Regions from separate parts of the Pseudomonas sp. HS6-2 genome, predicted to be linked through region 2. Evidence: predicted binding sites of a transcription regulator. Region 2 holds the regulator's gene; each other region holds the start of a gene.
The links. Region 2 encodes FliA, which starts transcription of late flagellar genes. Its sites were predicted from a motif close to CTAAAGTTTNNNNNNNNNNNGCCGNTAA; they were not measured.
Positions count from the first base shown of each region.

Region 1 (10,560 bases), 3.1 Mb from region 2:
CCATCGACGAACTCTTCGCCAGCCACTCCGGCTTTGGCAAATTTGGCGGCCGCAACAGCGAGTGGGTCAACCTGGCACTGCTGTTCGGTGGGCTGTTTCTCTTGCAGCGCAAGGTTATCAGCTGGCATGCCCCGGCAGGCCTGCTGGCCGGCCTGTTTCTGTTCAGTCTGCTGGCCTGGAATGGCTCCGGCTCGGATTCGAACGGTTCGCCACTGCTGCACCTGTTCAGCGGCTCAACCATGCTGGCGGCGTTCTTCATCGCCACGGAGCCTGTGTCCGGCCCCAAGACCAACCTGGCCAGGCTGTTGTTTGGCTTTGGCGCAGGCGCGCTGGTCTACCTGATTCGCACCTGGGGCAATTACCCGGATGGCACGGCATTCGCCATCCTGCTGATGAACCTGGCAGTGCCCGCCCTGGATCGGTTTGCCTTGCGACGCCCGCAGGTCTCGCCATGACCGCACCTGTTCGCAGCAGCTTGCTGCTACTCGTCGTCGGAGGGTCGGCGTTGGCGTTAACGCTGGCCTGGCAGGACTGGACGGGCCCAGCCATCGCAGATGCCGAGCACCAACTTAAGGCAGACCAATTGCTGGCGGTGCTGCCCGCGCAAAGTTACGACAATCACCCCCTGGACAACGCCTTACCACTGCCAGCCGATCAGCCATTGCATAGCAAGATACTCGCGGCCTTGCGCGCGACCCACGGCACTTCGCCAACAGCCATCGTGCTGGTGAGCCAGGTCCAGGGCTATGCTGGCCCTATCAAACTGACCATTGCCATCGACGCCGAAGGCCGCCTGATTGGCACTCGGGTGGTCGAACAGCAGGAAAGCCCTGGGCTGGGCGGCCAGATCGCCGACCCACAGTCTGGCTGGCTGTCACAATTTGCCAATCACGACCTTGGCGATCGCTGGGCGCTCAGGCGCGACCAAGGTGACTTCGATCAGCTGGCTGGGGCAACCGTTACTTCCCGGGCAGTGATCGATGCCCAGCAGGAAGCCTTGCGATATTTTGACCAGCATCGCAGCGAACTGCTCGGAGCCCCCGGCCATGAATAAATACTGCCTGCTGGTGACCGGCCTGGCCCCGCTGCTTGGTGCAACGCGCACCTTTGCGCAGGCACTAGCCATCGGCGCGTGCATGCTCGTGCTGCCCCTTCTCCACCAAGCCTTGCTAAGCCAGCTGCGGCCAACACTCAGCGGCGCGAAGTACTGGCTGGCAAGCCTGCTGCTGCTTGCTGCGCTTGCCAGTTGCCTGCAACTGGCACTGCGGGCCTGGGCATTGCCATTGGCGCTGACGCTTGGGTTTTTTCCTGCGCTGATCTGCCTGCAATGCCTCGCCATCGACACATTGCTGCCAACTGAAGGGCGCTGGCGACAACTGTTGCTGCATTTGACTGGCCTGCTGCTCGCCTGCCTGCTGCTCGGCGCCGGCCGCCAATGGCTGGACAAAGTCGCCGGCATGCACTTGGCCCAGCTGCCGTCAGGTGGGCTGCTACTGCTCGGCGCGCTACTTGCCTTGTACAATTGGCTGCGCCCCACTCTCACACGTCGTCAAGGAAAGCGTTGAACCCATGAATGCCGCCAAACGCCTGGAGATCTTTCGCAGGCTGCACGAAGACAATCCCGACCCGAAAACGGAATTGGCCTACACCACCCCATTCGAGCTCCTGGTTGCCGTGACGCTTTCCGCACAATCCACCGATGTCGGCGTCAACAAGGCCACCGCGCGCCTGTTTCCGGTCGCGAATACACCGCAGGCCATCCATGCGCTAGGTGTCGAGGGCCTGAGCGAATACATCAAGACCATCGGCCTGTACAACAGCAAGGCCAAGAACGTCATCGAGGCGTGCCGCCTGTTGATCGAGCGCCATGAAGGCGAAGTACCGCAGACCCGAGAAGCACTGGAAGCGCTACCGGGCGTTGGCCGCAAGACCGCCAACGTGGTGCTCAACACTGCCTTCCGCCAGCCGACCATGGCCGTGGACACACACATCTTCCGGGTCAGCAACCGCACTGGCATCGCGCCGGGCAGGACCGTGCTCGAAGTCGAGAAGAAGCTGGTCAAGTTCGTCCCCAAGGATTACTTACTCGACGCTCACCATTGGCTCATCCTGCACGGCCGCTACGTGTGCCAGGCACGCAAGCCTCGTTGCGGTAGCTGCCGCATCGAAGATCTGTGCGAATACAAGCACAAGACCTCCGACGATTGAGCCAATAGCAAAAACAGCTGCATCCTGATTGAAAAAATCTTTTTTACCGGACTTCGCTTTCTCGCTATAAGGACGGCCAATGGCCCTTTGGCTTGGAGCGACTCATGAGTACCGATAAAGACGACCTGTCGATCGAAGATGACTTTGCTACCGCTGACGACGAAGCGGAGCCTCAGGTAGAAACCGCGAAGACCAACCTGAGCAAGCGTCGTACCATTGACAACCTCCTCGAAGAGCGACGCCTGCAACGACAACTCGCCGATTTCGACTACGACCTGTAGCCTGACAAAAAGCCTCCTTCATGGAGGCTTTGTGCATGCCGCGCTCAGTTCAGGCCATGACGGCGGGCCAACTCGATCAGGTCCACCAGTGAATGGGCATTCAGCTTCAGCAACAGGCGGGTCTTGTAGGTGCTGACCGTCTTGTTGCTGAGGAACATGCTGTCGGCAATCTCCTTGTTGGAACGCCCGCGTGCAAGCTGCTGCAGCACCATCATCTCCCTTGCCGACAGGCGATCTACCATTTCAGCCTCGCTGGCGCCTCCTACCCGGCCATGGGACTTGTGCAAAGCCTGATTCGGGAAGTAACTGTAGCCAGAGAGCACAGCCTTGATGGCACTGAGCAGTTCGGTGAGTTCCTGCTGCTTGCACACATAGCCTGAAGCCCCCGCCTGCATGCAGCGCATGGAGAAATGCCCGGGCGCCTGGGAAGTCAGCACCAGGACACGGCTGCCAGGGCTGGCCGCGGCCATCCGGGCGATGACTTCCAGCCCATCGAGCTTGGGGATGCCGATGTCGAGCACGACAATGTCGGGGAGGTGCTCGCGAGTGAGTTGCAAGGCTGCAATGCCGTTGTCGGTTTCCGCAACAACATCATACCCATGCCGCTCCATGAGCATGCGCACTGCCAAGCGTATGACCGGATGATCATCCACGATAAGGACTTTATTCATGCGATATCCATCATTCATTATTCTGCTTTGACGACTGCCTCACCATAACCGAGCAGAACGCTAAATGGCGCGTCGATTCCCTGTACAAATAGCCGAATAGATGAACCTTACGTCGGTTTGGGAATTTTCCTACAAGAAAAATTTAATCCTTTATCCCGAATGCGCTTACGAACACGCAAATCAAAACGTGATCAACTCACTCCCCCCGCAGAAATTTCCCTCCCCCGGAAAATGTCCACAATTTAGTTGAGGCAGTCAGTAGGTTATTGATAAGAGAAACATGCAGGAGGCAATGACCATGAACGATAACCAACCTGTGGCCCCACTGACGATAATCGCCATCTTCGCTGGCATCATCGAAGCTTCTGCCTTGGCAACCTTGCCTTTTCTCAGCGAAAAAAGTCAGACGTACTACACTTGGTTCCTTGTGGGGTTTCCATTCTTTCTCACAGCCCTGTTCTTTCTCACCCTGAACTTCAACTACAAATCCTTTTACAAACCTGACCCAGCCGAACAGAAAAACATCCCTGAGCAAGCGACGCTTCCCGACATGCAAGAAACTATAACCATGATGTTTTCCGGGCCAGACGCGGAAAAACTGATACAACAACAAATCGTGCAAGCCCTTAGCCAAGCGCATGTCGAAAACAGGCGCTGGCGAATGTGCAACATGGATCTACAACAGTGCGTGATTCTTACGACCACCCGCTTGCCTGAGGATCTACCCAATGGGTATTGACCAGGCCACCGTCCAGAAGGCAAAAAAAACCCGGCCAGAGCCGGGTTTGTTTTTGCCACTTCAGCCAAATGCTCAGAGCATCCCGCGGCCTTTGTTGGCAGCAATACGCATGCGCAGCGCGTTGAGCTTGATGAAGCCGGCAGCATCAGCCTGGTTGTAGGCGCCGCCGTCTTCTTCGAAGGTCGCGATGTTGGCATCGAACAGCGAGTCATCCGACTTGCGGCCAACCACGATGACGTTGCCCTTGTACAGCTTCAGGCGCACGACGCCGTTAACATTTACCTGCGAAGCGTCGATCATCTTCTGCAGCATCAGACGCTCCGGGCTCCACCAGTAGCCGGTGTAGATCAGGCTGGCGTACTTCGGCATCAGCTCGTCTTTGAGGTGAGCGACTTCGCGGTCCAGGGTGATCGACTCGATGGCACGGTGGGCCTTGAGCATGATGGTGCCGCCAGGGGTTTCGTAGCAGCCGCGGGACTTCATGCCCACATAACGGTTCTCGACGATGTCCAGGCGGCCGATACCGTTGGCGCCGCCGATGCGGTTCAGCTCGGCAAGCACGGTGGCCGGAGTCATGTCGACGCCGTCGATGGCGACGATGTCACCATTGCGGTAGGTCAGCTCGATGTAGGTAGCCTGGTCCGGGGCGTTTTCTGGCGAGACGCTCCAGCGCCACATGTCTTCTTCGTGCTCGGTCCAGGTATCTTCCAGGACACCGCCTTCGTAGGAGATGTGCAGCAGATTGGCGTCCATCGAGTACGGCGACTTCTTCTTGCCATGGCGCTCGATCGGGATGCCGTGCTTCTCGGCGTAGTCCATCAGCTTCTCGCGGGACAGCAGGTCCCACTCGCGCCATGGGGCGATGACCTTGACACCTGGCTTGAGGGCGTAGGCACCCAGTTCGAAGCGAACCTGGTCGTTACCCTTGCCGGTAGCGCCGTGGGAAATGGCGTCGGCGCCGGTTTCGTTGGCGATTTCGATCAGGCGCTTGGCGATCAGCGGGCGGGCGATGGAGGTACCCAGCAGATACTCGCCTTCGTAGACGGTGTTGGCGCGGAACATCGGGAAGACGAAATCACGCACGAACTCTTCGCGCAGGTCGTCGATGTAGATCTCTTTTACGCCCATCGCCTGAGCTTTGGCGCGAGCCGGCTCGACTTCTTCGCCCTGACCCAGATCAGCGGTGAAGGTCACCACTTCGCAGTTGTAGGTATCCTGCAGCCACTTGAGAATCACCGAAGTATCAAGGCCGCCGGAATACGCCAGTACGACCTTTTTTACGTCCGCCATGCCATCACTCCACGGGGTTGTACGGAAAGGGGCCGATTCTACCGGCGTTGCGGACAAATTTACAGTGGGGCGACAGCTTCTGACGACAAAGCGACAGGAACTGTCAGCAGCGCGACGTGGGTGGCGTGGAAGTACGGTCAGGGTGCCTTCGTTCCCGATGCAGACGGAGCAGCCGTAGCCGGTGCCACCGCGGCAGGCGGGATGGCAGGCGCTACCGGTGCCGGTTGCTGAACCGACTGCACCGCCGGCTTCTCCACCTGAGCCACCCGATCCAGTTCGATGTTTACCCGCCGGTTACGCGCCCGATTGGCCGGGCTGTTGTTCTTCACCAGCGGATAGCGCTCGCCATGGAAGCGCACGACGATTTGCTCTTCGGGCACACCATGGGCCTTGAAGTAATCGGCAACGGCCAAGGCCCGGCGCCGCGAAGTGTCACGATTGGTCAGGCGGTTACCACTGTTATCGGAATGGCCATTGAGTTCGATGTGGTTCACCGTCGGGTCGGCCTTGAGGTAATCGAGGATCACATCCAGCCGCGCACGGGCGTCGGCATCGAGATCGAAGCCACCGCCCGGGAACCCAACCTGGGTCTGGCGCACCTGGTCATAGTTCATCGGCAGCATCTTGCTGGCGCAGGCTTGATAGTCGCCATACGCCTTGGCGAAGCTGACCGGCAACACGCGTACCTCCATTACCCGCCCGCCTTCGCCGGTATAGTTGCGCACCACCGTGCTGCGGCCATCGAGCAGGCCGTTGATCAGGCGACTGGCCTGGCTCTGCGACGAGCTGAACAACACGCCGCTACGGGCCATACGAACAGCGCCGAGATTCACATCGCCGCGACCCGGCTGCCAAGGGGCAGCGGCTGCCAGCAAGGTGGCGGAACCTGCGCCCAGCACATTGCTGTGCGAGCGTAGCTGAAACACCGGCTGCTCACCGGCCTTACGCACGAACTCGCCACTGCCGAAACCGTCGATCGGCTGGATCAGACGACATTCGAACTGGTCACCCTCGACGTTCCAGGCGACATTCTCCATGCGGGTCTGGAAGGTCAGTGCGCCGGCCGGCAGGCTGGCGACGAGGGTCAACAGGGCAAGGTAACGCTGGCGCACGGGCGGCTCCACAAATTCTGACGGCTTACAGGCAGGCTATCGGACGCTTGCCGGAAAACTTGATAGCCGTGCTCGGACCGGGGTTTTCCGGTAGCATTGGGGCCTGAGTTCGACCCGCCTGGAATTCCCAATGTCCGATCGCCTGACCCTCCTGCGTCCCGACGACTGGCACATCCATCTGCGCGATGGTGCCGTCCTGCCCCATACCGTTGGCGATGTGGCGCGTACTTTCGCCCGTGCCATCATCATGCCTAACCTGGTTCCGCCGGTGCGCAATGCCGTCGAAGCTGGCGCCTACCGCGAGCGCATCCTTGCCGCCCGCCCGGCTGGCAGCCGCTTCGAACCGCTGATGGTGCTCTACCTCACCGACCGCACCAGCCCCGAGGACATCCGCGCGGCCAAGGCCAGCGGCATCGTCTACGCCGCCAAGCTGTACCCGGCCGGCGCGACGACCAACTCCGACTCGGGCGTGACCAGCATCGACAACATCTTCCCGGCCATCGAAGCGCTGGCGGAAGTGGGCATGCCATTGCTGGTGCACGGTGAAGTGACCCGCAGCGAGATCGACGTGTTCGACCGCGAGAAGCGCTTCATCGACGAGCACATGCGCCGCCTGGTCGAGCGCTTCCCGACCCTGAAAGTGGTGTTCGAGCACATTACCACGGGCGACGCCGCGCAATTCGTCACCGAAGCCCCGGCCAATGTCGGTGCGACCATCACTGCCCAGCACCTGCTGTACAACCGCAACCACATGCTGGTCGGCGGTATCCGCCCGCACTTCTATTGCCTGCCGATCCTCAAGCGCAACACCCATCAGGTGGCGCTGCTGGACGCGGCCACCAGCGGCAACCCGAAGTTCTTCCTCGGCACCGACTCGGCACCGCACGCCCGTCACGCCAAAGAAGCCGCCTGCGGTTGCGCCGGCTGCTACACCGCATACGCGGCCATCGAGATGTACGCCGAGGCGTTCGAACAGCGCAATGCACTGGACAAGCTCGAAGGCTTCGCCAGCCTGCACGGCCCGGCCTTCTATGGCCTGCCGGCGAACACCGACACCATCACCCTGGTCCGCGAAGAGTGGACCGCCCCGGACAGCCTGCCGTTTGGCGAGCAGACCGTGATCCCGCTGCGTGCCGGTGAAAAACTGCGCTGGCGCCTGCTGGAGGACAACGCGTGAGCGAAGACCTCTACGAAGACGACCAGGACGGTCAGGGCGGCAGCGGCTCGCGCCACCCGATGGCCGAGCGCTTCCGCGGCTATCTGCCAGTCGTGGTGGATGTCGAGACCGGCGGCTTCAACAGCGCCACCGACGCCCTGCTGGAAATCGCCGCCGTGACCATCGGCATGGACGAGAAAGGTTTCCTGTTCCCCGAGCACACCTACTTCTTCCGAGTAGAACCGTTCGAAGGGGCCAACATCGAGCCGGCCGCGCTGGAGTTCACCGGCATCAAGCTGGACCACCCGCTGCGCATGGCGGTGAGCGAGGAAAGCGCACTCACCGACATCTTCCGCGGCGTGCGCAAGGCACTGAAGGCCAACGGCTGCAAACGGGCGATCCTGGTCGGCCACAACAGCAGCTTCGACCTTGGTTTCCTCAATGCGGCGGTAACGCGTAACGATATCAAGCGTAACCCGTTCCACCCGTTCTCCAGCTTCGACACCGCGACTCTTGCGGGCCTGGCCTACGGCCAGACCGTGCTGGCGCGGGCCTGCCAGAGCGCCGACATCGACTTCGACGGCCGTGAGGCGCACTCGGCGCGTTACGACACCGAGAAGACCGCCGAGCTGTTCTGCGGCATCGTCAACCGCTGGAAGGAAATGGGCGGCTGGCGCGACTTCAACGACTGAGTCGAAATGCTGGAGCCGCTGTGCGACCCCAGCATCCAGGCACAAAAAAACCGGCCACATGGGCCGGTTTTTTTGTGCGCGTGGCAATTACAGCTTGCCAGCGTTCTCGCTCAGGTAAGCAGCAACGCCTTCTGGCGAAGCGGTCATGCCCTGGTCGCCTTTCTTCCAGTTGGCAGGGCAGACTTCGCCGTGCTCTTCGTGGAATTGCAGGGCGTCAACCAGACGCAGCAGTTCGTCCATGTTACGGCCCAGTGGCAGGTCGTTGACGATCTGCGAACGAACTACACCGTTGGTGTCGATCAGGAAGGCGCCACGGAAGGCTACGCCGCCTTCGGACTCGACGTCGTAGGCCTTGCAGATTTCGTGGGTGATGTCGGCCGCCAGGGTGTACTTGACCTGGCCAATACCGCCGGCGTTGACCGGGGTGTTACGCCATGCGTTGTGGGTGAAGTGCGAGTCGATCGAAACGCCGATCACTTCAACGTTGCGCGCCTGGAAGTCAGGGATGCGGTTGTCCAGGGCGATCAGCTCGGACGGGCAGACGAAGGTAAAGTCCAGTGGGTAGAAGAACACCAGGCCGTACTTGCCCTTGATGGCCGAGGCCAGGTTGAAGCTGTCGACGATTTCGCCATTGCCCAGGACGGCTGGGACGGTGAAGTCGGGGGCTTGTTTGCCAACGAGTACGCTCATTGTAATCTCCTGATGAGGGTGAAGAACCGTTTGCCGGGCCAAGGCAGGCTTGCCCGACATCCAACAAAGGCTGACCATCATACACGGCTTGTGGTGACAGGCCGAATGCAACCGTCGGTCGCTCAAGCACGGGCCTTTCAGAAAGTCCTTTGACAAGCATTCTCATTAACATTAAGCTCCAACCCATCGACTCAACCCGCGATGGTCAGCCCTTATGTATGTGTGTCTTTGTGTCGGCGTTACCGACGGACAGATCCGCGATGCGATCTATGAAGGATGCTGCAGTTACAAGGAAGTCCGAGCTGCGACCAATGTCGCCAGCCAGTGTGGCAAATGTGCCTGCCTGGCCAAGCAGGTGGTCCGCGAAACCCTCACCGAATTGCAGGTGAGCCAGCACGCCGCCCTGCCCTATCCGGTGGAATTTACTGCTGCCTGATATTACAGAATTCGATGAACCGGACCTCGTGTCCGGTTTTTTTATGCCTGAATATCAATAAGTTAGCGTACCAACGCGGTTCACAAACATTCTTATTCCTATTAATTTTCACTTATTATTCAAACACTTAGGTTTGACACCCCACAGTTACAGGCTCAAACTTCCCTGCATTGGCACACTTCTACAGGGCAGGAACCCGACATGAAAGGCGACGTAAGCGTCATCCAGCATCTCAACAAGATCCTCGGAAACGAGCTGGTCGCGATCAACCAGTACTTCCTGCACGCGCGCATGTACGAAGATTGGGGCCTGAACAAGCTCGGCAAGCACGAGTACAAAGAATCCATCGACGAGATGAAGCACGCTGACAAGCTGATCAAGCGTATTCTCTTCCTCGAAGGCATTCCCAACGTTCAGGACCTGGGCAAGCTGCTGATTGGCGAGCACACCAAAGAGATGCTCGAGTGCGACCTGAAGATCGAACAGAAAGGCCTGGTCGACCTCAAAGCCGCCATCGCCCACTGCGAAACCGCCGGCGACTTCGGCTCGCGTGACATGCTCGAAGACATCCTCGAGTCCGAGGAAGAGCACATCGACTGGCTGGAGACCCAGCTGGGCCTGATCGACAAGATCGGCATCGAGAATTACCTGCAGTCGCAGATGGGCGAAGAATAAGATTCTCGCCCCATGAAAAAACCCGCCTTGAGCGGGTTTTTTCATGGCTGCCTGATAATCAGGCTTCGGAAGCCTTGGCCTTGGCGGCGGCGTCCTTGATCAGGGTCTGCAGCTCACCCTTCTCGAACATTTCCAGCATGATGTCGCTACCGCCAACCAGCTCGCCGGCTACCCACAGTTGCGGGAAGGTCGGCCAGTTGGCGTATTTTGGCAGGTTGGCGCGGATTTCCGGGTTCTGCAGGATGTCGACGTAGGCGAACTTCTCGCCGCAACCCATCACAGCTTGCGATGCCTTGGCCGAGAACCCGCACTGCGGGGCATTCGGCGAGCCTTTCATGTAAAGCAGAATGGTGTTGTTGGCAATCTGCTCTTTGATCGTATCGATGATATCCATGTAGCACCTCAGCTGAACTTTCCGACGCGGTCGTCGGCACGGTGACGCATTGTATCGGAAAGCCGAGCAGCATGCTCGGCCTTACCGTTGCTCATGCGGCCTCGACCTGCACAGGCACGCCATTGAGCGCAGCATTACCGGAAACCGCGTCGCGCAGGCGCTCATCCGTAAGGTCGTTGGCACTGACACCCGCCTGCGCCTGGGCAACCTGCAGCT
Region 1 covers NZ_CM143906.1:4,966,008-4,976,567, forward strand. The annotation lists gene ACOKS3_RS23200 (RnfABCDGE type electron transport complex subunit D) at 1-455, shown strand, start outside; gene ACOKS3_RS23205 (RnfABCDGE type electron transport complex subunit G) at 452-1,054, shown strand; gene ACOKS3_RS23210 (Rnf-Nqr domain containing protein) at 1,047-1,565, shown strand; gene nth (endonuclease III) at 1,570-2,208, shown strand; gene ACOKS3_RS23220 (PA3496 family putative envelope integrity protein) at 2,313-2,489, shown strand; gene ACOKS3_RS23225 (response regulator transcription factor) at 2,534-3,160, opposite strand; gene ACOKS3_RS23230 (hypothetical protein) at 3,459-3,899, shown strand; gene ACOKS3_RS23235 (argininosuccinate synthase) at 3,972-5,189, opposite strand; gene ACOKS3_RS23240 (flagellar protein MotY) at 5,327-6,301, opposite strand; gene pyrC (dihydroorotase) at 6,432-7,478, shown strand; gene rnt (ribonuclease T) at 7,538-8,149, shown strand; gene ACOKS3_RS23255 (peroxiredoxin) at 8,237-8,839, opposite strand; gene ACOKS3_RS23260 (bacterioferritin-associated ferredoxin) at 9,054-9,275, shown strand; gene bfr (bacterioferritin) at 9,477-9,950, shown strand; gene grxD (Grx4 family monothiol glutaredoxin) at 10,009-10,344, opposite strand; gene ACOKS3_RS23275 (molybdopterin-dependent oxidoreductase) at 10,436-10,560, opposite strand, start outside.
Region 1: ACOKS3_RS23240 (flagellar protein MotY) is a predicted target of FliA. The motif match lies at 6,338-6,365, and genes of this name have one in related genera.

Region 2 (10,560 bases):
CTGTTCCAGGCCTTCGTCATTGCTGGGCAGATCGTCGCCGTGCAGATGGGCATGGCTTTCGCCTCCATGGTCGACCCGGCCAACGGGGTCAACGTGGCCGTGATCAGCCAGTTCATGACCATGCTGGTGAGTGTGTTGTTCCTGCTGATGAATGGTCATCTGGTGGTGTTCGAGGTCTTGACCGAAAGCTTCACCACCTTGCCGGTGGGGCACGCGCTGGTAGTCGGTCAGTTCTGGGAAATGGTCGGGCGTTTGAGCTGGGTATTCGGTGCTGGCCTGTTGCTGATCCTGCCAGCGATCACCGCGCTGCTGGTGGTAAACATCGCGTTTGGTGTGATGACCCGTGCCGCGCCGCAGTTGAACATCTTCTCCATCGGCTTCCCGCTGACGCTGGTGCTGGGTATGGGCATCTTCTGGGTGGGCTTGGCCGATATTCTTTCTCACTACCAGGCGTTGGCCAGTGAAGCGCTGCAGTGGCTGCGTGAAATGGCAAGGGCGCGCTGAGCATGGCTGAAAGCGAGAGCGGTCAGGACAAGACGGAAGAACCTACCGACAAGCGCAAGCGGGATGCGCGTGAAAAAGGTGAAATCGCCCGTTCCAAGGAGCTCAATACGGTCGCTTCGACGCTTGCTGGCGCGGGCGCTCTGTTGGCGTTTGGCGGCAATCTGGCAGAAACGCTGATGACGTTGATGCAGCTGAATTTCTCGCTGACACGCGAGGTGATTACCGATGAGCGGTCGATGGGGATGTTTCTGCTGGCGTCGGGCAAGATGGCCATCTGGGCGGTGCAGCCGATTCTCATGCTGCTGTTTGTGATCGCATTCGTGTCACCCATTGTCCTCGGCGGGTTCATCTTTTCCGGGAGCCTGTTGCAGCCAAAGTTCAGCCGGATGAACCCGTTGTCGGGCATCAAGCGCATGTTCTCGCTGAACTCGCTGACCGAACTGCTCAAGGCGATGGCCAAGTTCTTCGTGATCCTGATCGTTGCGCTGGTGGTGTTGGGCAATGATCGCCAGGCACTGCTGGCAATCGCGAACGAGCCACTGGAGCAGGCGATCATCCACAGTGTCCAGGTGGTCGGTTGGAGTGCTTTGTGGATGGCGGCCGGGTTGCTGCTGATTGCCGCCGCGGACGTGCCGTTCCAGCTGTGGCAGACCCACAAGAAGCTGAAGATGACCAAGCAGGAGATCAAGGACGAGTACAAGGACAGCGAAGGCAAGCCCGAGGTCAAGCAGCGCATCCGCCAGCTGCAGCGAGAGGTGTCGCAGCGGCGCATGATGGCCGCCGTGCCTGAGGCTGACGTGATTATCACCAACCCGACGCATTATGCCGTGGCCCTGCAATACGACCCGGAGAAGGGTGGGGTGGCGCCGTTGCTGGTGGCCAAGGGCACCGATTTCATCGCCTTGAAGATTCGCGAGATCGGCGTCGAGCACAAGATCCAGATTCTCGAATCGCCGGCCCTGGCGCGGGCGATCTACTACTCCACCGAGGTCGAGGGGGAAATCCCGGCGGGGCTGTACCTGGCGGTGGCGCAGGTGCTGGCCTATGTGTTCCAGATTCGCCAGTACCGCGCTGGCAAGGGCAAGCGGCCTGAGCCGCTTAAAGAAGACCTGCCGATTCCGCCTGATCTGCGTCGCGACAACTGATTCCAGCCTGTACCGGCCTCTTCGCGGGGCAAGCCCGCTCCTGCAGGTTCAGTGCAAATCCTGGATGTGGCGCAAATCCTGTAGGAGCGGGCTTGCCCCGCGAAGAGGCCGGTACAGGCAACATAAATCCATAGTCGAGCAAAGTTGGAAAGCTTCTTGCAGAGCCACGCCCAAGCGCCCCTTGGGCGTCAAAGTTTTGCATCAAGAGGACTCGCGGTGGATCGCACTCAGTTAATCAGCAACGCCCGCAACAACCTGGCCGGGCTCGGCCGGGGCAACCTGGGCGTGCCGTTGCTGCTGCTGGTGATGTTGGCAATGATGATGTTGCCGATACCGCCGTTCCTGCTCGACGTGTTCTTCACCTTCAATATCGCCTTGTCGATCGTGGTCCTGCTGGTGTGCGTGTATGCCTTGCGCCCGCTGGATTTCGCTGCGTTCCCGACCATCCTGCTGGTGGCGACCTTGCTGCGCCTGGCGCTGAACGTGGCCTCCACGCGGGTGGTCATGCTCCATGGCCAGGAAGGCCACGGCGCTGCCGGTAAAGTGATCCAGGCCTTCGGTGAGGTGGTGATCGGTGGCAATTACGTCGTGGGTGCGGTGGTGTTCGCCATCCTCATGATCATCAACTTCGTGGTGGTGACCAAAGGTGCCGGGCGTATTTCCGAGGTGAGCGCGCGCTTCACCCTCGACGCCATGCCCGGCAAACAGATGGCGATCGACGCCGACCTCAACGCCGGCCTGATCGACCAGGCCCAGGCCAAGATGCGCCGCGCCGAGGTGGCCCAGGAGGCCGAGTTCTACGGTTCGATGGACGGTGCCAGCAAGTTCGTTCGCGGTGACGCCATCGCCGGCCTGCTGATCCTCTTCATCAACCTGATCGGCGGCATGCTGATCGGTATGCTGCAACACAACATGTCTTTCAGCGATGCCGGCAAGGTCTATGCGTTGCTGACCATCGGTGACGGTTTGGTGGCGCAATTGCCATCACTGCTGTTGTCCACTGCTGCCGCGATCATGGTTACCCGTGCCTCGGGCTCCGAGGACATGGGCAAGCTGATCAACCGCCAGATGTTCGACTCGCCCAAGGCGCTGGGTGTGTCTGCGGGACTGATGATCATCATGGGCCTGGTGCCGGGCATGCCGCACATCGCCTTCCTCAGCCTCGGCCTGCTGGCCGGTGGCGGCGCCTACCTGGTGTGGAAGAAGCAGCAGAAGGTCAAGCTCGAAGCGCAGAAGGAAGCGCAGCGTCAGCAGGACTTGTTGCCGTCGCCGCAGCGCGCACTGGATACCAAGGAGCTGGGCTGGGACGACGTGACGCCGATCGACATGATCGGCCTGGAAGTCGGCTACCGCCTGATTCCGCTGGTCGACCGCAATCAGGGTGGCCAGCTGCTGGCGCGGATCAAGGGCGTACGCAAGAAGCTTTCCCAGGACCTGGGCTTCCTCATGCCGACCGTGCACATCCGCGACAACCTCGACCTGCAGCCCAGTGCCTATCGCCTGACGCTGATGGGTGTGATCTTGGCCGAGGCCGAGATTTACCCGGACCGCGAGCTTGCGATCAACCCCGGCCAGGTATTCGGCACCCTCAACGGTATCGCCGCGCGCGACCCGGCATTCGGCCTGGAGGCGGTGTGGATCGACATCGGCCAGCGCGCCCAGGCGCAGTCGTTGGGCTACACCGTGGTCGATGCCAGTACCGTGGTTGCCACCCACCTCAACCAGATCCTGCAGAAGCACTGCCACGAGCTGATCGGCCATGAAGAGGTCCAGCAGCTGTTGCAGGTATTGTCGAAAGCATCGCCTAAACTTGCTGAAGAGCTGGTGCCCGGTGTCATTTCCTTGTCGGGGCTGCTCAAGGTCCTGCAAGCGTTGTTGTCCGAGCAAGTGCCGGTGCGTGACATCCGCAGTATTGCCGAGGCCATCGCCAACAATGCCGGCAAGAGTCAAGATACCGCCGCGCTGGTGGCGGCAGTGCGCGTCGGATTGTGTCGTGCCATCGTCCAAAGCATTGTCGGCGTTGAGTCCGAGCTGCCTGTGATCACCCTTGAGCCAAGGTTGGAACAGATTTTGCTCAATAGTTTGCAAAGGGCCGGGCAAGGTCAGGAAGACGGTGTTCTTCTTGAGCCGAGCATGGCCGAAAAGCTGCAGCGTTCGCTGATCGACGCCTGCCAGCGCCAGGAAATGCAAGGCCAACCGGCCATTCTTCTGGTAGCTGGCCCGATCCGTGCCATGTTGTCGCGTTTCGGTCGCCTGGCTGTACCGAATTTGCATGTTCTGGCGTATCAGGAAATACCGGATAACAAGCAAGTCACCATCGTTGCCACAGTGGGCCCCAACGGCTGAGGTAGTGGGTTATGCAAGTCAAGCGTTTTTTCGCCGCCGATATGCGTCAGGCCATGAAGCTGGTCCGTGATGAGCTGGGCTCCGATGCCGCCATCATCGGCAACCGTCGCATCGCCGGTGGTGTCGAGCTGACCGCCGCGCTGGACTACAAACTATCCGCGCTGGCGCCGCGCGTGCCCAACGTCGAGTTGGAAGAAGAACTGCGCAAGACCCAGTCGCGCATTGCCACTGCCCAGGCCGAGCTGGACAACCGCGCCGAGGCCACCGAAGGCAGCCGCCAATTGTTCGCCGGCCAGTCGCTCACCGCTGCCGAGCCCTTGATCGAACCACATGTCGATGCCCCGGCAGCCGCTGCCGCGCCTGCCCCGGCCCCGGTCGACCCGCGCCTGTTCGACGCCATGCGTTCGGAGCTGTCGGGGCTGCGTGAGCTGCTCGAAGTGCAGCTCGGCTCGCTGGCCTGGAACCAGCTGCAGGGCAGCAAACCGGCCCAGGCCAATCTCTGGCGTCGCCTGCAGCGCATTGGCCTGTCCGGCCCGATCGCCCGCGAGCTGCTCGACCTCACCCATGAGATCGAAGAGCCGCGCCAAGCATGGCGCATGCTGCTCGCGCACCTGGCGCGGATGATCGAAGTGCCCCAGGTCGAACCGATCGAAGAGGGCGGGGTGATCGCCATGGTCGGCCCGGCCGGCATGGGCAAGACCACCACCCTGGCCAAGCTGGCGGCGCGTTACGTGCTCAAGTACGGCCCGCAGAACCTGGCCTTGGTGAGCATGGACAGCTTCCGCATCGGGGCCCAGGAGCAGCTCAAGACCCTGGGGCGCATCCTCAATGTGCCAGTGACCTACGTCGATCCGGGCCAGTCGCTGGCAGCCGCGTTGGAGCCATTGCTGCGCAAGCGCGTGGTGTTGATCGATACCGCTGGCCTGCAGGCCAGCGACCCGGCCCTGCGCATGCAACTGGAAACGCTGGCCGGGCGTGGCATTGCCGCGAAGAATTACCTGGTGCTGGCTACCACCAGCCAGAAGCAGGTGCTGACCGCTGCCTACCACAGCTACAAGCGCTGCGGCCTGGCTGGCTGTATCCTGACCAAACTCGATGAAACGGCGAGCCTCGGCGACGTGCTGAGCCTGGCCATCAGTCATGAACTGCCCGTGGCCTACCTCACTGACGGCCCGCGCATTCCTGACGACCTTCACCTGCCGCGCCCGCACCAGCTGGTGACCCGCGCGGTCAACGTGCAGTTGCAGGACGAGCCCAGCGAAGAGGCGATGGCCGACATGTTCGCTGATCTCTACCACAACCCGCGGCGCGCAGGTTGAGGATGAAGCGTATGCAAAGTACCTACATTCCGGGGTTGGCAGTACTACCCCGCGTGTGGCTTGGGTCCAAGCGAGACAAGGTAAACAACGAACATGGGTAGCATGCATCCCGTCCAGGTGATCGCCGTCACCGGTGGCAAAGGTGGCGTCGGCAAGACTAACGTTTCAGTGAACCTGTCCCTGGCACTGGCCGAACTCGGCCGCCGGGTGATGTTGTTGGACGCCGACCTTGGCCTGGCCAATGTTGACGTATTGCTGGGTCTCACCCCAAAACACACCCTGGCCGATGTCATCGAGGGGCGCTGCGAGCTGCGCGATGTGCTGTTGCAGGGGCCTGGCGGTGTGCGCATCGTGCCGGCCGCCTCCGGCACCCAGAGCATGGTGCACCTGGCCCCGGCCCAGCATGCCGGGCTGATCCAGGCCTTCAGCGAGCTCGGCGACAACCTCGACGTGCTGGTGATCGACACCGCTGCGGGTATCGGTGACTCGGTAGTCAGCTTCGTGCGCGCGGCCCAGGAAGTGCTGCTGGTGGTGTGCGACGAGCCGACCTCGATCACCGATGCCTACGCGCTGATCAAGCTGCTCAACCGCGACTACGGCATGAACCGTTTCCGCGTGCTGGCCAACATGGCGCAGAGCCCGCAGGAAGGGCGCAACCTGTTCGCCAAGTTGACCAAGGTCACCGACCGCTTCCTTGACGTCGCCCTACAATATGTCGGCGCCGTGCCGTACGACGAGAGCGTGCGCAAGGCGGTGCAGAAGCAGCGTGCGGTGTATGAGGCCTTCCCTCGCTCCAAGTGTGCCCTGGCCTTCAAGGCCATCGCACAGAAGGTCGACAGCTGGCCGCTGCCAGCCAATCCGCGCGGGCACCTTGAGTTCTTTGTCGAGCGCCTGGTGCAACCCACCAGCGCAGGACCCGTGCTATGAACGCGAGCGGCTTCAAGATGTACAGCAAGGCGTCGAAAGACGCCCAGTTCGAGCTGGTGGAACGCTATGCGCCGCTGGTCAAGCGCATCGCCTACCACTTGCTGGCACGCCTGCCGGCCAACGTCCAGGTCGAGGACCTGATCCAGGCCGGCATGATCGGCCTGCTGGAAGTGGCCAACAAGTATGACGCCAGCAAGGGCGCCAGCTTCGAAACCTACGCCGGCATCCGCATCCGCGGGGCGATGCTCGACGAGGTCCGCAAGGGCGATTGGGCACCGCGTTCGGTGCACCGCAATACGCGCATGGTCAGTGACGCGATGCGCGCCGTGGAAGCAAGAACTGGCCGCGACGCTAAAGATCATGAAGTTGCTGCCGAACTCCAATTGAGTCTCGATGATTACTACGGGATTTTGAACGATACCTTGGGGAGCCGCCTGTTCAGTTTCGACGACCTGTTGCAGGACGGCGAGCACGAAGGGCTGCACGAGGACGGCGCCAGTGGCCAGGTCGAGCCGTCGCGCGATCTGGAAGACGAGCGCTTCCAGGCTGCCCTGACTGATGCGATCGCCAACCTGCCGGAGCGTGAGCGCCTGGTGCTGGCGCTGTACTACGACGAAGAGCTGAACCTCAAGGAAATCGGTGAGGTGCTGGGGGTCAGCGAATCGCGAGTCAGCCAGTTGCACAGCCAGTGTGCCGCGCGCCTGCGCAGCCGCCTGGGGGAATGGCGGGCGCGTTGAGCCCGGGGTCGTTGCAGTCGTTTTCCACGTTGTACCGAATATGAATACGCGTGCTCGGGGCCGAGCGCGTTTGAGACTGCTTGGAGGTCTACTTGAACAAAGACATGAAAATCCTCATCGTTGACGACTTTTCGACGATGCGGCGGATCATCAAGAACCTGTTGCGTGACCTGGGCTTCACCAACACCGATGAAGCCGATGACGGCACCACCGCGCTGCCGATGCTCGAAAGCGGCCATTACGACTTCCTGGTGACCGACTGGAACATGCCGGGCATGTCCGGTATCGATCTGCTGCGCAAGGTCCGTGCCCACGATCGGCTGAAGACCATGCCGGTGCTGATGGTGACTGCCGAAGCCAAGCGCGACCAGATCATCGAAGCGGCCCAGGCCGGCGTAAACGGTTACGTGGTCAAGCCATTTACCGCCCAGGTGCTCAAAGAAAAGATCGAGAAGATCTTCGAACGCGTCAACGGCTGAGTTACGTCAGGGGGCGCCATGGAAACAACACAGACGTCTTTGGGGGAGTTCGAATCGACCCTGAAGAAACATGCTCAGGAGCTGGTCGAGAGCCTGGAACGGGGGCGTTTCGGCGAGGCGGTGCAGCTGATTCATCAGCTCAACCAGACCCGCGACCGTGGCCTGTATCAGGAAGTCGGCAAGCTCACCCGTGAGCTGCACAGCGCGATCGTCAGCTTCCAGATCGACCCGCGTATGCCGCAGGCTGAGGAAGTCTCACAGATTACCGATGCCACCGAGCGCCTGTCCTACGTGGTCAAGCTCACCGAGGGTGCCGCCAACCGCACCATGGATCTGGTGGAGGAGAGCACGCCGGTGCTCAACGACCTGGCTGCCGAGGCGCAAGGCCTGAGCGTCGACTGGCAGCGCTTCATGCGCCGCGAAGTCGCAGCGCCGGAGTTCCGCGAGCTGGTCAAGCGCGTCGACAGTTTCCTGACGCACAGCGCCGAGGGCAACCGCAAGGTCGCCGGCCACCTCAACGACATTCTGCTGGCCCAGGACTATCAAGACCTGACTGGCCAGGTGATCAAGCGCGTGACTGCGCTGGTGACCGAAGTGGAAAGCAATCTGCTCAAGCTCGTGCTGATGGCCAGCCAGGTCGACCGGTTTGCCGGTATCGAACACGACCACCAGCAGCTGCGCGCTGAAAAAGATGAAGAAAAACATCCGACTCGGGGTGAAGGTCCGCAGATTCATGCCGATAAGCGTGAAGACGTTGTGTCCGGTCAGGACGACGTCGACGATCTGCTGTCCAGCCTGGGTTTTTAAGGAGCACGTTTAATGAGCTTCGGCGCCGATGAAGAAATCCTTCAGGATTTCCTGGTAGAAGCCGGCGAAATTCTTGAGCAACTGTCCGAGCAACTGGTCGAGCTGGAAAGCCGGCCCGACGATGCCGACCTGCTCAATGCAATCTTTCGCGGTTTCCACACTGTAAAAGGGGGCGCCGGCTTCCTTCAGCTGAACGAGCTGGTGGAGTGCTGCCACATCGCCGAGAACGTGTTCGACATCCTGCGCAAAGGTGAGCGCCGGGTCGACGCGGAACTGATGGACGTGGTGCTCGAGGCACTGGACACGGTCAACAGCATGTTCGGCCAGGTGCGTGAGCGCAGCGAAGTGACCCCGGCCACCCCGGAGCTGCTGGCGGCCCTGTCGCGCCTGGCGGAACCTGCCAGCGCCGATGCCCCGGCAGCAGTGGTCGAGGCTGCAGCGGAGCCGGTGGCCGCCGAGGCGGACATCACCGACACCGAGTTCGAGCAGCTGCTCGACTCGCTCGACGCGGTCAAGGCCGAAGCGGCCGCTGCCGAAGCGCAGATGCAGGGCGAGACCCTGGGCGGCGCAGGTGACGACATCACCGACGCCGAGTTCGAATCGCTGCTCGACCAGTTGCATGGCAAGGGCCAGTTCTCGCCCGAAGTGGCCGCTGCCGAAGCGGTGGTCGATGCCAGTGCGCCGGTGAGCGACGAAATCACCGACGAAGAATTCGAGTCGTTGCTGGACCAGTTGCACGGCAAGGGCACCTTCCAGGCCGATGCCTTGCCGGCTGGCACTGCGGCAGTGGAAAGCGTTGTCGCGCCCGCCAGCAGTGACGAGATCACCGAGCACGAGTTCGAAGCGCTGCTGGACCAGTTGCACGGCAAGGGCAAGTTCACCGGTGAAACCGTTGCTGCCGAAGCGCCTGTCACCGCGGCAGCGCCGGTTGCGGCCGTGGCGCAAAGCCAACCGGTCGTCAGGCCTGCTGCAGCCCCGGCTGCCGCTGTACCTGCTGCCGCCGCCAAGCCGGCCGCGCCGGCCCGCAGTTCGGCTCCGGCCGCGGAAAAGCCTGCCAGCGAAGCGGAAACCACCGTGCGTGTCGACACTGCGCGCCTGGACGAGATCATGAACATGGTCGGCGAACTGGTGCTGGTGCGTAACCGCCTGGTGCGCCTGGGCCTGAACAGCGGCGACGAGGCCATGTCCAAGGCCGTGTCCAACCTCGACGTGGTCACCGCCGACTTGCAGACCGCGGTGATGAAGACCCGCATGCAGCCGATCAAGAAGGTCTTCGGCCGCTTCCCGCGCCTGGTCCGCGACCTGGCTCGGCAACTGAAGAAAGAGATCAACCTGGAGCTGGTCGGTGAAGAGACCGACCTCGACAAGAACCTCGTCGAGGCCCTGGCCGACCCGCTGGTGCACCTGGTGCGCAACGCGGTCGACCACGGTGTCGAGATGCCGGATGAGCGTGAAGCCTCTGGCAAGGCCCGGACCGGCCACGTGGTACTGTCGGCCGAGCAGGAAGGCGACCACATCCTGCTGTCGATCTCCGACGACGGCAAGGGCATGGACCCGAGCATCCTGCGCGCCAAGGCCGTGGAAAAAGGCCTGATGGACAAGGACGCGGCCGATCGCCTGAGCGAGTCGGACTGCTACAACCTGATCTTCGCCCCGGGCTTCTCGACCAAGACCGAGATCTCCGACGTGTCCGGCCGCGGTGTCGGCATGGACGTGGTGAAGACCAAGATTTCCCAGCTCAACGGCTCGATCAACATCTTCTCGGCCAAGGGCCAGGGCTCGAAGATCGTCATCAAGGTGCCGCTGACCCTGGCGATCATGCCGACCCTGATGGTGATGCTGGGCAACCAGGCGTTCGCCTTCCCGCTGGTCAACGTCAACGAGATCTTCCACCTCGACCTGTCGCGCACCAACGTGGTCGACGGCCAGGAAGTGGTGATCGTGCGCGACAAGGCACTGCCGCTGTTCTACCTCAAGCGCTGGCTGGTTCAGGGCCAGGTGCATGAGGAGCAGCGCGAGGGCCATGTGGTGATCCTCTCGGTCGGTACCCAGCGTATCGGCTTCGTGGTCGACCAGCTGGTGGGCCAGGAAGAGGTGGTGATCAAGCCGCTGGGCAAGATGCTGCAGGGCACCCCGGGCATGTCTGGCGCCACCATCACCGGTGACGGCCGTATCGCGCTGATTCTCGACGTGCCGAGCATGCTCAAGCGTTACGCGGCACGGCGTATCTGATTTTCGGCGGCGCACCCTGGCGGGTGGCGCCGCCTAATGGAGTGTTTATGGCAGTCAAGGTCCT
Region 2 covers NZ_CM143906.1:1,774,295-1,784,854, forward strand. The annotation lists gene fliR (flagellar biosynthetic protein FliR) at 1-504, shown strand, start outside; gene flhB (flagellar biosynthesis protein FlhB) at 507-1,649, shown strand; gene flhA (flagellar biosynthesis protein FlhA) at 1,866-3,995, shown strand; gene flhF (flagellar biosynthesis protein FlhF) at 4,007-5,314, shown strand; gene fleN (flagellar synthesis regulator FleN) at 5,408-6,241, shown strand; gene fliA (RNA polymerase sigma factor FliA) at 6,238-6,978, shown strand; gene ACOKS3_RS08365 (chemotaxis response regulator CheY) at 7,083-7,457, shown strand; gene ACOKS3_RS08370 (protein phosphatase CheZ) at 7,476-8,264, shown strand; gene ACOKS3_RS08375 (chemotaxis protein CheA) at 8,277-10,496, shown strand; gene ACOKS3_RS08380 (protein-glutamate methylesterase/protein-glutamine glutaminase) at 10,544-10,560, shown strand, end outside.

Region 3 (10,560 bases), 1.2 Mb from region 2:
GTGCCCGGCTTTGGCGGCCAGGACTTTTTCGCCGTTGAATTCCTGCGGGCCGCGGGCATCCCAGACCACCAGGTCATTGGCGCCCAGACGGCTTTGCAGATATTCGCGTGTGGCAGTCGGCTCGCTGTGCAGTTGCAGGTGCACAGGGCCGTTGCCCGGCATTGGCACGTCAGTGGAGAGCTTGTCCGCTGGCCAGGCATGGATGCCGCCATTGAGGTAGTGGTAGCGCGAATGGCCGATGACATCGAGCAGCCAGATGAAGCGCCCGGCCCAGCCGCCACCTTCGTCGTCATACACCACGTAGACGGCATCGTCACGGTGGCCCAGTTCGCTGAACAGCTTTTCCAGATCGGCCAGGGCCGGGAGCAGGCCGGGCGCTGGAGGCTGGCCGAGTTGGGTGCGCTTGCCCTCGACGAAGCGGGCGCCGGGGATGTGCCCGCTGACATAGCGGTTGGCGCTGCTCAGGTCGACCAGGATCAGCTGGGGTGAATCCAGGCGCGGCAGCAGGTCTGCGGCTTCGATCACCAAAGGCAGGCCGGAAAAGTCAGTCATCCACGTTCTCCAGTGTGGAAAGAGAGGCGATTGTAGCGCAAGGCTCAGGCGCCGCGGTTGGCAAACACCGCCAGCGCACGCTCGATACATTGCGAAGTCTTGCCGAAGGCCTGCACGCTGACATCGGCCAGTGGTTTGCCACCCTGGTCGGCCACCGCCAGCATCAATACCTGGTCACCGACGGCCAGCGAGCGCAGCAACAGGTGTTCGCTGTGGAACAGCGCACGCAGCGGTGCCGGCAGCAGAGCCGAGAACTGGGCGTGGTTCTCGGGCGTCAGGCGCAGCTGGCCGACTTTGCTCATGAGCTTTTGCAGCAGCTTGTTCTGCTCGATATCCAGAGCGATGCCCCCGGCTTCCTTGGGCAGGCCGGCGATCTGCTGCACGCGCAGGTAATCGTCGGTCTTGCCCAGGCTCAGCAGCATGATGCGCTGCATCCCGCAGGCTTTCAGCGCTTCGCACGCGTGGGTGGCGAGGTGGACGGCATTGGTGAACGGGCTCGGTTGTGCCAGCAGTTCCTGGCACAGCTTGCGCCAGCGGCCAAGCGCTTCACTGGAAGGCGGTGGCGGGGTGAGCATGTCCGGGTGCGGGCGACGCTGGTCCCAGGGCCAGATCAGCGCCTCGGCAGGGTGGAACAGGGCATGGCGGGCGTGGCGCCGGGCACTGGCCGCTGCTTGTTGGTGAACCTGCTGTTGCACGTCTTCCAGCGAGGTCTGCAGGTACAGCGCGGTCAGCAGTTGCCAGCGCAGCAGATGCGGGTTGTCCCAGCCCACCTGCGCCGCCAGCGCCAGGTTGTTGGCCAGCAGCACAGTATTGGCCGGTTCGTTGAACCAGCGGCGCAAACCGGGTGCTTCGTCCAGGTGATGCTGCTGGCTGAGCGGGTCTTCTTCGCGCGCGATGCTCAGTACCAAGGCCAGTTGGTCGCGCTCTTCGAGCAGCAGGCGATAGCCTTGGGTCACCCATTTGGGCAGGCGCCAGTGTTCGGCCATGGCCTGGCACAGGGCGAAGATGCGCACGCCGAACAGTTCCTGCTCCACGTCTGCCGCGGGTTCGCCCTTGTGGATGACCCGCAGCTCCCAGGCGTCCAGCAGCTTGGGGTACGCCAGGGCCAGCGGCCACAGAGGGGCGAGGAATAGCAGGCTGCCCCAGTGGATCTCCTGCCACAGTCGCGCCAGGCGGCTGGCAAAAAGACCGTTGGCCTGTTGCGCGGCGTGCTGGCTGATCAGCAGGAACTGGCGCAGCACCGGCGGAATGTCGTCTTCCGGCAGGGCCGGCAGGCGCATCAGCAGTTCCTTGCTGCGCCCAAGGCCCAGGCGATTCAGGGCGACTTCCAGGCTTTCGGCGGGCTCGGCCTGGCTGGCGTTGGCGGGGTGGTTGGCCTCGCGCATCACCGACAACACCAGGGCGGGGCTGTCTTGCATCAGTTCAGCGATGTCGCGCAACGAGCGGCGATTGTCGTTTATCGCGCTCAGGACCCGGTCGTAGCTCTGCTTCGGGACCGGTACACGAACACCGTCGAGCAGCTTGACCCAGGCTTCTACAGTACGCGGATTCTGAGTGGGCACCTTGGATTCCATTGGCATTTTGACATCAGTCCGAACTGGCTTTTCGCTTTTAGTGGCTATAGTCTGGCGCAGTTCTGCCGATAAGTAGAAGAAGAGTTTTAAAGCTCCCGTCCCTCTCCCTGACCACGACAGCAAGTGCTTTGATCCTATGGCTAAAATTATCGGCATCATCGTCGTATTCGCGAGCGTGCTCGGCGGATATGTACTCTCCCACGGCAAGATCGCGGCGCTGATCCAGCCGTTCGAAGTGCTGATCATCGGCGGTGCGGCCTTTGGCGCCTTCATGCAGGCCAACCCTGGTTACATGACCATGCATGTGATCAAGAAGTCGATGAAGATGTTTGGCTCACGCTTTTCCCATACGTTCTACCTGGAAGTACTGGGCCTGGTGTATGAGATCCTCAACAAGAGCCGTCGCGAAGGCATGATGGCGATCGAGAGCGATATCGAAGACGCCGCCGCCAGCCCGATCTTCGCCAAGTACCCGGCGGTGCTGGGCGACGAGCGCATGACCGCGTTCATCTGCGACTACCTGCGCATCATGTCGACCGGCAACATGGCGCCCCATGAGCTCGAAGGCCTGTTCGACATGGAACTGCTGAGCATGAAGGAAGAGCTCGAGCACCCGTCGCATGCGGTCACCGGCATCGCCGACGGCATGCCTGGCTTTGGTATCGTCGCGGCGGTATTGGGTATCGTGGTGACCATGGCATCGCTCGGCGATGGCGACCAGAAGGCCATCGGTATGCACGTTGGTGCGGCGCTGGTCGGTACCTTCTTCGGTATTCTCGCGGCCTATGGCTTCTTCGGCCCGCTGGCCAAGTGCCTTGAGCACGATGCCAAGGAAGAGCTCAACCTCTACGAATCTATCAAGGCCTCGCTGGTGGCCTCGGCGTCTGGCATGCCGCCTTCGCTGGCTGTCGAGTTCGGGCGCAAGGTGCTGTACCCGAAGCATCGCCCAAGCTTTGCCGAGCTGGAACAAGCGGTTCGCGGTCGCTGAGTCATGGAGAACAATCAGCCGATAATCATCAAGCGCGTCAAGCGCTTCGGTGGCGGGCACCATGGCGGCGCCTGGAAGATCGCCTTTGCCGACTTCGCCACGGCGATGATGGCGTTCTTCCTGGTGCTGTGGCTGTTATCCACAGCCACGCCTGAACAGAAGATCGCCATTGCCGGCTACTTCAAGGACCCGATCGGTTTTTCCGAGAGTGGCACGCCTTACATCATCGACCTGGGTGGCTCGCCGCAGCTCGCACCGGAAAAGACCATCAACCCGGAGCAGAAGACCGAGCCCACGCCTGACACCAGCATCCAGCTGGACAAGGACCAGGTCGAGACCATGGCCGAGCAGGTCGAGCGCGAGCGCCTCGAGTTGCTGCTGCAGGAGCTGCAGAACAAGGTCGAGGAAAACCCGCAACTGCAGAAGTTCAAGGACCAGATCCTGTTCGAAATTACCCAGGACGGCCTGCGCATCCAGATCATGGATGCCGAGAACCGGCCGATGTTCGACATCGGCAGTGCGCGCCTGCAGCCGTATTTCGAAGACATCCTGCTGGCCATGGCCGACACCATCAAAGCGGTACCGAACAAGATCAGTATCAGTGGGCACACCGATGCCAAACCGTACTCCGGTACTGGCGACTTTGGTAACTGGGAGCTCTCGGCCAACCGTGCCAATGCTGCCCGTCGAGCCTTGGTTGCCGGTGGCTACCCGGATGGCCAGGTGGCCCGGGTGGTGGGGTATGCCTCGTCGTCGTTGTTCGATCGCAAGGACCCGTTCAACCCGGTCAACCGGCGTATCGACATCATCGTCCTGACCAAGAAGGCGCAGCGCAACATCGAGGGTGAGCAGGGTACACCCGAGGCGCCAGCCCAGCCGACTCCGCCAGTCGGTGCAGCGCCTGGGGCTGCGGCCCCGGCAGCGCCGGCGGCAGGGGATGCTGCGGCCCACGCGCCGATGCAGCCGCGTGAGCTGCGGCAAAAGCTCAACATCTTCGAGGATGGGACTTTGAAGATGGACGAGCAAAAGGATCAGTAGGCCTGGGGGCGCAGAGCGCCCCAGGGTTCCTCAACCATCCTGGCCGGCACGGGCCGCGGTAAACTGCCTGGCGATCAGTAGCTGTCTTCCGGCAGGCTGGCGATGATCGAGCGGTAGCTGTTCATCCGCTGCGCCTTGATACGCCCATCTTCGAGGGCCTTGAGCAGTGCGCAGCCTGGTTCGCGATCATGCTTGCAGTCGCGGAAGCGGCAGGTGCCGAACAAGTCGCGGAATTCGATGAAGCCATCTTCCACGTCGTCGCGGCTGACATGGCCGAGGCCGAATTCGCGGATGCCCGGCGAGTCGATCAGGTCGCCGCCGTTGGGGAAGTGATACAGACGCGCTGTGGTGGTGGTGTGCTGGCCCTGGCCAGACCATTCGGACAGGTCGCCGACGCGGGTGCCGGCCTCTGGCAGCAGGCTGTTGACCAGCGACGACTTGCCGACGCCCGACTGGCCGACGAACACGCTGATGTGCCCGTCGAGCATCTGTTGCAGGCGCAGCATGCCGTCGCCGTGGTGAGCGGAGACTTCCAGCAGCGGGTAGCCCAGGTCGCGGTAGACTTCGAGCAGTGCGTGCAGGCCCGGGCCGTTCTCTGCGTCGATCAGGTCGGCCTTGTTCAGCAGCAGCAGCGGGCGGATGCCGGCGTGCTCGGCGGCCACCAGGTAACGGTCGATCAGGTTCGGGTGCGGCTCTGGCGCCGGGGCGAAGACGATCACGATCAGGTCGACGTTGGCCGCGACCGGCTTGAGCTGACCGTGGTTGTTCGGCCGGCACAGCTCGGTGCTGCGCGGCATCTGCGCGACGATCACGCCGATGCCCTGGTTGCCGGCACGCCAGACTACGCGGTCGCCCGTGACCAGCGCTGGCAGGTTGGCCCGCAGGTGGCAGCGGAATACCTGGCCAGCAGCTTCGCCGTCCTGGGCTTCCACCTCGACCTGCACACCGAAGTGGGCGATCACCAGGCCCAATTGTTCCGGCCCCAGGTCACCGCCCTCCAGTTCCTGCAGCGCGTGCTGCTCGCGTTTGGCGGCGCGAGCGGCGCGTTCGTTCTGGATTTTTTCGATACGCCAGTTCTGGCGACGATTGAGCTGGCGTTTGGCCATGGACCTTCCAAGGTGGGGCAAGTTGAAAACGGCAGGCAGTTTAGCACGCCCGCTCGCTGACCATTCTGGTTACCTTTGCGCCGCGCATGCGCAGGCTGGCCTCGCTAGGCTAATATGACGGCCTATACGAGGAGCCCCTTCATGCAGAATCCACAGAACCTGATCTGGATCGATCTGGAAATGACCGGCCTGGATCCGGATCACGACGTCATCATCGAGATGGCCACCATCGTCACCGACAGCGAGCTCAACACCCTGGCCGAAGGCCCGGTGATCGCCATCCACCACAGTGACGAAGTGCTGGCGCGCATGGACGCCTGGAACACCCGCACCCATGGCGCTTCGGGCCTGACCCAGCGCGTGCGTGACAGCAAGATCAGCATGGCCGAAGCCGAAGCGCAGACCATCGCCTTCCTCGAGCAGTGGGTGCCAAAAGGCAAGTCGCCGATCTGCGGCAACAGCATCTGCCAGGATCGCCGCTTCCTCTATCGGCACATGCGCGGCCTGGAAAACTACTTCCACTATCGCAACCTCGATGTCTCCACCCTGAAAGAGCTGGCCGCACGCTGGGCGCCGGATGTGCGCGACAGCTTCAAGAAGGGCAGCACCCACCTGGCGCTGGACGATATCCGCGAGTCGATCGCCGAACTGCGTCACTACCGCGAGCATTTCATCAAGGTGTGAGTCGAAAGGGCGCAGATATTGTGCTCGCGCCCTCTTTTGGTGCCACAGGCAACTGGTTAGACTGCGCGCCTTTCCCGCACGGACCCGCGCCATGTTGTTGATGCTCTACCTGATCGCCATTACCGCCGAAGCCATGACCGGTGCCCTGTCCGCCGGCCGCCGCGGCATGGACTGGTTTGGCGTGGTGCTGATCGCCTGCGTGACCGCTCTGGGTGGCGGCTCGGTGCGCGACGTGCTGCTTGGGCATTACCCGCTGACTTGGGTAAAGCACCCGGAATACCTGGTATTGACCAGCTGCGCCGCGCTCCTGACGATTTTCATCGCGCCGATGATGCGACGTTTGCGTTCGCTGTTCCTGGTGCTGGATGCCTTGGGCCTGGTGGCCTTTACCCTGATTGGCTGCATGACCGCGCTGGAGATGGGGCAGGGCATGCTGGTGGCGTCGATCAGCGGGGTGATCACCGGGGTGTTTGGTGGGATCCTGCGGGACATCTTCTGCAACGACATTCCGCTGGTGTTCCGTCGCGAGTTGTATGCCAGCGTGTCGTTCGCGGCGGCCTGGTTCTATCTGGGCTGCGTGTACTTCAAGCTACCGGCGGAGCAGGCGATGCTGCTGACCTTGTTCGGTGGCTTCCTGGTGCGCTTGCTGGCGATCCGTTTCCATTGGGAAATGCCCAAGTTCCACTACAACGATCAGCAATAATCCCTATATCCAGGTCTGGCGCGTCCCCTGTAGGAGTTGCTACTGGTTACCGTGCCGGGCCAGCGCCCACTCCACATGCTCGCGTACCAGTTCTGACTCATCTTCCCGCCGGGCCTTTAACGCTTCGATCACCGGAATTGTCGAAGGCGCATTACCCAGCCCCACGGCCAGGTTGCGCAAGAATCGCTCATACCCCGCCCGCCGCAACGGCCCGCCTTCGGTCTTGCGCAGGAAGGTGCGCTCGTCCCACAGGAACATTTCAGCCAGCTCGGCATTTTCCAGCCCATGTCGCGGCTGGAAGTCCTGTTCCTTGCTGTGATTGGCAAAGCGGTTCCAGGGGCAGACGATCTGGCAGTCATCGCAGCCGAACACACGATTGCCCATCATTGAGCGCAGTTCGACCGGAATAGGGCCGCGCAACTCGATGGTCAGGTAGGAGATGCAGCGCCGCGCATCCAGCACGTAGGGCCCGACGAACGCCTGGGTCGGGCATATGTCCAGGCACGCCTGGCAGCGCCCGCAGTGTTCACTGGTATGCGCCTCGTCCACCGGCAGCGGCAGGTCGACGAACAGTTCAGCAAGGAAGAAGTAGCTGCCGGCCTTGCGGTTGAGCAGCAGGGTATTCTTACCGATCCAGCCCAGCCCGGCTTGCTCGGCCAGGGCCTTCTCCAGCACCGGGGCGCTGTCGACGAAGGCGCGGTAGCCGAAGGGGCCGATCGCTTCCTGGATGCGGTCCGCCAGGAACTGCACGCGCTTGCGCACCAGCTTGTGGTAGTCGCGGCCCAGCGCGTAGCGCGACACGTAGGCTTTTTCCGGCTGGGCCAGGCGTTGCGCCATCTGCGTGTCGCCGGGCAGGTAGTCCATGCGCAGCGACACCACGCGTACCGTGCCGGGAATCAGCTGGTCGGGGTGGGCGCGTTTGCTGCCATGGGCGCCGAGGTACTCCATTTCGCCCTGGTAGCCGGCCTCGAGCCAGCGTTGCAGGTGCTGTTCGTGTTCGCCAAGGTCGACACCGGCGATGCCGACGTGGGCAAAACCGAGTTCTTGGCCCCAGATCTTGATGGATTGGGCCAGTTGGGCGAGGTCAGGAGTACAGGCGGACATGGATGGGCAGGCAATACGGGCTCAGGTGCGTATAATTCTGCCAGACATTGGAGCCTTTGACCCCATGCCGCAGACCAAACACCCCAGCAATGCCCCGCAACTGCTCAGCAGCGTGACCGTCGCACGCCTGCCAGCGCGCCATGCGCATGCCCATAAAGGCGATTTCGGCCATGTGCTGGTCGTCGGTGGCGACCTGGGCACCGGCGGCGCCGTGCTGCTCAGTGCCGAGGCTGCGCTGCGCTGCGGTGCCGGGCTGGTCAGCGTGGCGACGCGCCCGGAGCACGTCATCGCCGGGCTGGCGCGCATGCCTGAAACCATGTGCCTGGGGGTCGATTCGGCCAATCAGTTGGTCGGAGTGCTGGAGCGTGCCTCGGTGCTGGTGGTGGGGCCCGGGCTGGGTCAGGCTGCCTGGGGCCGTAGCCTGCTGTCTGCGGTGGCCAACGCCGAGCGGCCGCAGGTGTGGGATGCCGACGCCCTGAACCTGCTGGCCCGCACGCCACTGGCGCTACCCAGTGGCAGCATCCTCACCCCGCACCCGGGGGAGGCGGCGCGGCTGTTGGGCATTTCCACCGAGGCCGTGCAGGCCGATCGCCCGGGGGCGGCGCGCAAGCTGGCACGTCGCTATGCCAGCGTCTGCGTGCTCAAGGGGGCTGGCACCCTGGTGGCAGACTCCGCCGGCCAGCTGGTGCTGTGCAATCGAGGGCATCCGGCGATGGCCGGTGCCGGGCTGGGGGACGTGCTGACCGGCGTGCTGGCGGCGTTGCTGGCCCAGGGGCTTGATGCCTGGAGCGCGGCTGGCCTGGGGGTATGGCTGCACGCCTGTGCAGGAGAGCGCCTGGGCGTCAAAGGTAGAGGCCTGGCAGCCAGTGATCTGGCGCCGGTCATTCGTGAATTGTTGGAGGAGCATTCTGCGTGTCTGGCTTAACCCTGTTTCTGGCCGATGAAGCGGCCACGGTCGATTTCGGCGCAAAAATGGCCGAGGTGACCGGCGGTCGTGGCGTGATTTTCCTGGAAGGCGATCTGGGGGCGGGCAAGACCACGCTCTCGCGTGGCCTGATCCGTGGGCTGGGCCATACTGGTGCAGTGAAAAGTCCGACTTTCACCGTGGTAGAACCCTACGAAATCGGTGAAGTACGCGCCTTCCATTTCGACCTGTATCGTCTGGTCGACCCGGAAGAGCTGGAGTTCATGGGCATTCGTGACTATTTCGACGGCGATCCGCTGTGCCTGTTCGAATGGCCACAAAAGGGTGCGGGCGTTTTGCCAAAGCCCGACCTGACCATTACCATAAGCCCCCAAGCGAGCGGCCGCTCGCTTGACCTTACGCCGCAGGGGGCTCGCGGCGAGGCCTGGTGCACTGCACTGGCCGAACACTATAAACAGTAAGTGGGGTAGGTATGCGCATACGCGCACTGGTCGCTGTCGTTGGATTGCTGCTGACAGCGGTGACCGTTGACGCTCTGGCCGTCACTCAAGTCAAGAGCGTGCGCCTGTGGCGCGCGCCGGACAACACGCGGTTGGTCTTCGATCTGTCTGGCCCCGTGCAGCATAGCGTCTTCACCCTTAGTGCACCCGATCGCCTGGTGATCGACATCAATGGCGCGACCCTGGCCGCGCCGCTGAACGTGTCGACCGCCAATACGCCGATCAGCAGTGTACGCTCGGCTCAGCGTACCCCTACCGACCTGCGTGTGGTGGTCGACCTGAAGAAGTCGGTCACGCCCAAGAGCTTCACCCTGGCGCCCAATGCCCAGTACGGTAACCGCCTGGTGGTCGACCTGTATGACCAGGAGGCCGATGCCATCGCTGCCACGGCGCCGACCCCGCCGCCAACCCCGGTGCAGACTCCGGCAACCACGCCAGCGGTACCGGTAAGCCCGGCACAGCCCGCAATCAAGCTGCCGCCAGTGCCGAGTGGCAAGCGCGACATCGTGGTCGCCATCGATGCCGGTCATGGCGGTGAAGACCCAGGCGCATCCGGCTCGCGCGGTCAGCACGAGAAAGACATCGTGCTGCAGATCGCCAAGGAGTTGCAGCGCCAGATCAACACCGAGAAGGGTTACCGCGCCGAGCTGACCCGCACCGGTGACTACTTCATCCCGCTGCGCAAGCGCACCGAGATCGCCCGCAAGAAGGGTGCCGACCTGTTCATCTCGATCCACGCCGACGCCGCACCATCGCGTGCTGCCTTTGGCGCCTCGGTGTTCGCCCTGTCCGACCGTGGCGCCACGTCCGAGACTGCGCGCTGGCTGGCCGACACGGAAAACCGTTCCGACCTGATCGGTGGTGCTGGCAACGTCAGCCTCGACGACAAGGACCGCATGCTCGCGGGCGTGCTGCTCGACCTGTCGATGACTGCCACGCTGAGTTCCAGCCTGAACGTCGGGCAAAAAGTGCTTGGCAACATGGGGCGAGTCACTTCGCTGCACAAGCAGCGGGTAGAACAAGCGGGCTTCATGGTGCTGAAGTCGCCGGACATCCCGTCGATCCTCGTTGAAACCGGGTTCATCTCGAACAACAACGAGGCGGCCAAGCTGGCCACCGCCAGCCATCAGCAGGCGTTGGCGCGTTCGATTCATACTGGCGTGCGTCAGTACTTCCAGCAGAACCCGCCGCCTGGCACTTACATTGCCTGGCTGCGTGACAGCGGCAAGATTGCCCAGGGGCCGCGTGAGCACACCGTGCGCCCGGGCGAAACCCTGGCGATGCTTGCTGTACGCTATCAGGTCAGCGTGACCAGCTTGCGCAGCACCAACAGCCTCAAGACCGATGAGCTGAAGGTCGGCCAGCACCTCGATATCCCCGCTACCA
Region 3 covers NZ_CM143906.1:585,399-595,958, forward strand. The annotation lists gene ACOKS3_RS02625 (rhodanese-like domain-containing protein) at 1-552, opposite strand, end outside; gene ACOKS3_RS02630 (HDOD domain-containing protein) at 597-2,132, opposite strand; gene motA (flagellar motor stator protein MotA) at 2,263-3,114, shown strand; gene motB (flagellar motor protein MotB) at 3,118-4,152, shown strand; gene rsgA (small ribosomal subunit biogenesis GTPase RsgA) at 4,227-5,258, opposite strand; gene orn (oligoribonuclease) at 5,400-5,942, shown strand; gene ACOKS3_RS02655 (trimeric intracellular cation channel family protein) at 6,034-6,645, shown strand; gene queG (tRNA epoxyqueuosine(34) reductase QueG) at 6,685-7,749, opposite strand; gene ACOKS3_RS02665 (NAD(P)H-hydrate dehydratase) at 7,814-8,674, shown strand; gene tsaE (tRNA (adenosine(37)-N6)-threonylcarbamoyltransferase complex ATPase subunit type 1 TsaE) at 8,677-9,135, shown strand; gene ACOKS3_RS02675 (N-acetylmuramoyl-L-alanine amidase) at 9,147-10,560, shown strand, end outside.
Region 3: motA (flagellar motor stator protein MotA) is a predicted target of FliA. The motif match lies at 2,171-2,198, and genes of this name have one in related genera.